DNA from 2 places in the Acidiphilium sp. 20-67-58 genome. Region 2 is predicted to be linked to the other one. Evidence: predicted binding sites of a transcription regulator. Region 2 holds the regulator's gene; the other holds the start of a gene.
What was found. Region 2 encodes HrcA, which represses chaperone genes, less so after heat shock. Its sites were predicted from a motif close to GTTNGCACTCNCNNNNNGNGAGTGCNAAC; they were not measured.
Positions count from the first base shown of each region.

Region 1: a site for HrcA is predicted at 1,378-1,406, ahead of groES (co-chaperone GroES). Genes of this name have one in related genera too.

Region 1 is NZ_NCAS01000011.1:108,107-110,502, reverse strand. Features, by position in the region: gene B7Z76_RS06120 (hypothetical protein) at 1-804, opposite strand, end outside; gene B7Z76_RS06115 (usg protein) at 946-1,272, opposite strand; gene groES (co-chaperone GroES) at 1,490-1,804, shown strand; gene groL (chaperonin GroEL) at 1,849-2,396, shown strand, end outside.
Region 2 is NZ_NCAS01000014.1:34,155-36,550, reverse strand. Features, by position in the region: gene rph (ribonuclease PH) at 1-364, opposite strand, end outside; gene hrcA (heat-inducible transcriptional repressor HrcA) at 430-1,533, shown strand; gene B7Z76_RS07440 (hypothetical protein) at 1,530-2,159, shown strand; gene B7Z76_RS07435 (glycosyltransferase family 2 protein) at 2,339-2,396, shown strand, end outside.

The DNA.
Region 1 (2,396 bases), on a different contig from region 2:
ACCCATTTCGCCGCGGGCGGCAAAGGTTCCACTCGTCGGCTCGTAGACCCCGTTGGCGGGTTTCGTCCCGGCATAGTTGAAATGCCGCATCTCCAGCCCGGCGAAGGCGTGCCAGACATCGTCGAGCCGCCAGTCCGCGCCCAGCCTCACTTCCTCCTCGCCGCTGGCGCCGAACCCGCCCGAAAGGCCGAGCGCCGGGGTTGAAACCCCGCCGCCCAGCACGGCCAGGCCCTCGGCCGCCGCCGAGAGCACGAGCCGCCCCGAGGCCGCGTAGTCGAGTTTCGCGCCAACCCCCGCCAGCACCGCGTGATAGAAACTGCCATACCCGCCGCTGCCGCCAATATTGCGCGACCAGCTCTGATACCCGAGCGCGACGAAGGGGATCACGCTCGTCGCCCGGCCCAGCGGCACCGCGGTGCCAAGCTGCACCTCGACATGATTGAACCGCGCGCTGTCCGACTGGTCATAGGGTCGCGGCACGCCGGCGCCACCCTGGAGATATCCCTGATATCCGAGCGCCCCGCCCGAGAAATCATACACGACGCCGGTATAGATATCGGGCAGCCCGAACGCCGGCCCGAGCCGCGAGACTCCGGCGCTGAACCCGGGCAGCACGCCGCTTTCCCGATCGATCCCGCCACTCTCGCGATAGGTATATCCGCTCGCCGTCACCCCGAGCGAGATCCTGGTCTCGCTCGCCACGATCGCCGGGTTCACCCCGTCGGCGCGGGCAGCGACGACCGACGACGCAACGCCCAGCGCCACACCCAGAACGAGGAGAAATTGTCGCGTCACGCCCGCCATCACAGTCACCCTTGCGCCACGCATGTTATCGCATGGATGACTGAACGTATCCTTAACCGCACCGCAGGGCTGCAATTCCGGTAATTGTGTTACCTCGGCGCCACGCTCGCCGCAGTCCGCCGCGCGGCGCGCACCTGCCCCTCAGTGAAGCTGGAACATATGCGGGCTGCGCATCTCCCCGGGCGTGATCAGCGCGGCGGTGCCCACCCGCACCGAATGCAGCCTGCCCTCGATCTGCCGGCTCCAGAAATCGAGGAACTGGTGCAGCACCGGATAGCGCGGCGCGATATCGAGGTCCTGCCAAACGTAACTCTGCAGAACGCCCGGATGGTCGGGCAGGTGGTAGAGAATCTCCGCGGTTGTCAGCCGGTATCCCTCGAGCTGTCGGCTCATCATCATGGTCTGTCTCCGTCGCGCTGTCATTGGCGGGCCGTGGCAGTCCGCTCCTCCAGACCATGACGATGCCATGACAGCCCCGGGGTTTGGCAAGAAAAATATTTCTTATCAATACTTTAGCACTCATCATGGGCAAGTGCTGCCGGGCTTGACATCCTCCGCCCGTAACCCTATCCCTTTGGCACTCTCCCGGAGAGAGTGCTAGCAAGCATCCGGTGCCTATCGAAAGGGCCGGCGCTGCTGAGCCCGATACTGTTGCAACAGACTTCTGAAGTCAGGAGCGAGCCACATGAAATTCCGTCCCCTGCACGACCGGGTGGTCGTTCGCCGGCTGAATGCCGAGGAAAAGACCGCCGGCGGCATCATCATCCCCGACACCGCCAAGGAAAAGCCGATGGAAGGCGAAGTCATCGCCGTCGGCCCGGGCGCCCGTAACGAGACCGGCGCCATCGTCGCGCTCGACGTCAAGGCCGGCGACCGCATCCTGTTCGGCAAGTGGTCGGGCACCGAGGTCAAGATCGACGGTGAAGAGCTGCTGATCATGAAGGAATCCGACATCATGGGCATCATCGAGGGTACGGCTTCCAAGAAGAAGGCCGCCTGATCACCCCCGGTTTCCCCTCCGATATCGTATAAAGGAAATTACTCATGGCTGCTAAAGACGTCCGTTTCGGGGCCGACGCCCGCGAGCGCCTCATTCGCGGTGTCGACCTCCTCGCCAACGCGGTGAAGGTCACCCTCGGCCCCAAGGGCCGCAACGTCGTCATCGAGAAGAGCTTCGGTTCGCCCCGCATCACCAAGGACGGTGTGACGGTCGCGAAGGAAATCGAACTCGCCGACAAGTTCGAGAACATGGGCGCGCAGATGGTGCGCGAAGTGGCCTCGAAGACCAACGACCTCGCCGGTGACGGCACCACCACCGCGACCGTCCTCGCCCAGGCGATCGTCCGCGAGGGTGCGAAGGCGGTTGCCGCCGGCATGAACCCGATGGATCTGAAGCGCGGCATCGACAAGGCGGTCAGCGCCATCGTCGAAGAGCTCAAGAAGCGCACGAAGAAGATCACGACCCCGAGCGAAACCGCCCAGGTCGGCACCATCTCCGCCAACGGCGAAGCCGAGATCGGCAAGATGATCTCCGAGGCGATGCAGAAGGTCGGCAACGAGGGCGTCATCACGGTCGAGGAAGCCAAGGGCAT
Region 2 (2,396 bases):
CGTCGCAATCGAGGGTGATGGTCATCTCGCCCAGCGCCGTGCGGTCGATCACCGCGCGCAGCGAGCGGCCGATCAGCCGCTGGATTTCCTGCGTGCGGCCGGATTGCTTGCCGCGCGTCGCCTCGCGGTCGCCGCGGGTGTGGGTCGCGCGCGGCAGCATGCCGTATTCCGCCGTCACCCAGCCCTGGCCGGCACCGCGCAGGAAGCCCGGCACCCGGCCCTCCACGCTCGCCGCGCACAGCACCTCGGTGCCGCCCATGCGGATCAGTGCCGAGCCTTCGGCATGGTGGGAGAAGCCGGTGACGATCTCCACCTGGCGCAGCGCATCGGCCGCGCGGCCGCTCGGTCTCTTGATTTCGGGCATCGGTCCACTCCTGTCGGAAAAACGTGTCGCTTGATTTTCGCCCCGCGATACCCGACTCTGGCGCCATGGACCAGACATCCAAGCGTTCCTCCGCCCGCACCGGTCGGCCGAAGCCGGCGATCGGGCCGATGCGCCTGCCGCCGGGGCTCGATGAACGCTCCGCCGCGGTGCTGCGCGAAATCGTTGAACAATATGTCGAGACCGGCGAGCCGGTGGGCAGCCGCACGCTCTCGCGCCTGCTGCCGATGGGCCTGTCGCCGGCGACGATCCGCAACGTGATGGCAGACCTGACCGATGCCGGGCTGCTGTTCTCGCCGCATATCTCGGCCGGACGACTGCCCACCGAGCGCGGCTTGCGCCTGTTCGTCGACGGGTTGCTGCATTTCGGCGAATTGTCGGACGAGGAGCGCGAGCGGATCGAGGCCGCACTCGCCCAGTCCGGCCGGTCGATCCAGGACACGCTGACCGAGGCCTCCGCCCTGCTCTCGGGCCTGTCGCAGGCGGCGGGGATCGTGCTGGCGCCGAAATCGGAAGGGGCGGTGAAGCATATCGAATTCGTGCCGCTGAGTTCCGGCCGTGCCCTCGTCGTGCTCGTCTCGGCGGATGGCCAGGTCGAGAACCGGGTGATCGAAACGCCGCCCGGCGTGCCGCCCTCGACGCTGCAGGAGGCGAGCAACTACCTCAATGCCCAGCTCTCCGGCCTGTCGCTTGGCGAATTGCGGGTTCGCGTCGCCGATGACATGAAGGCCGACCGCTCGGCGCTGGACGATCTCGCCGCCGGTATCGTCGAGGCCGGTCTCGCGACCTGGTCGGCCGAGGGCAGGGGCGGCTCGCTGATCGTGCGCGGCCAGGCGCGGCTGCTCGCCGATGTCGACCAACTGGAAAAACTCGCCTCCGTCCAGCAGCTCTTCGAGCGTCTGGAAGCGCAGGAGACGATGCTGAAGCTGCTCGATCTCGCCGAGCGGTCCGACGGTGTGCGCATCTTCATCGGCGCCGAAAGCGGGCTGTTCGGCGCCTCCGGCATGTCGATGGTCGTCGCCCCGGCGCGCTCGCGCGACGACCGCATCGTGGGCGCGATCGGCGTGATCGGGCCGACGCGGATCAATTATGGGCGCATCATCCCGGTGGTGGACTATACCGCGCGGGTGATCGGGAGGCTGCTGGGATGAGGCGAATTGGGAAACGGCTGCCGCGTGGCGGCTTCAAGCGCAATGCGGCGGCGGCTTTCGGGCTGCTGCTCCTGCCGGCCCTCGCACAGGCAGCGCCGCGCGTCATCCCCGTGCGCGATGCGCGCGCGGTCTATCGGGTGAGCCAGCCCGGCCGCCCCGCGCAGACCTGGGCGGTGCGGTTCGATGCGGCTGACGGCCTGGTGCGAGCGACCAGCCTGTCCGGCACGCCGATGCCGATGACCGTCCTGCTCGACCTTCACGACGGGCGGGCCCAGCTCGTGCTGACGCAGATGCACGCGCTGGTGAACGTTCCTGGCGTTGCCGGCGCCATGGCGCGGGTGATGGCGATGCAGGGCGCGCATTTCACCCCGCTGGGGCCGGCAACCATCGCCGGCATGCGCTGCACCCGCTACCTCGTCCTGCGGCGCAACGCCTCGGGCACCGCCTGCCTGACACCGGATGGCTTCGCCCTCGCCGCCGCGGGTGGCGACACACACGGGCATGTGAGCGTCGAGGCGCTGTCCTTGCGCCTTGCCCCGCAACCGGCGAGCGATTTCGCGCCGCCCGCCGGCTATTCGCAGGTCACCCTGCCGCCATCGATGCTTGCGGGGTTGCTCGGACAATAGAGCATCATCCGATCAGATGGAGTCATATGATCGAATAAAGATGCTCTGTTTCCAAATATGGTAGAGCACGACATCCGATCCGAACGGATCGGAAAGCGTTCTAAACTACGACAGGATACGATTTCTTCGCCCGTTATCTTCATTGTTCTCGTTTTTATTTCAAAAATTTTTGATCCAACATGGCAAGATACAGATTTTCCGTTGTCGCCTGTGCGCGCTGGGAGTCGCCATTCATCG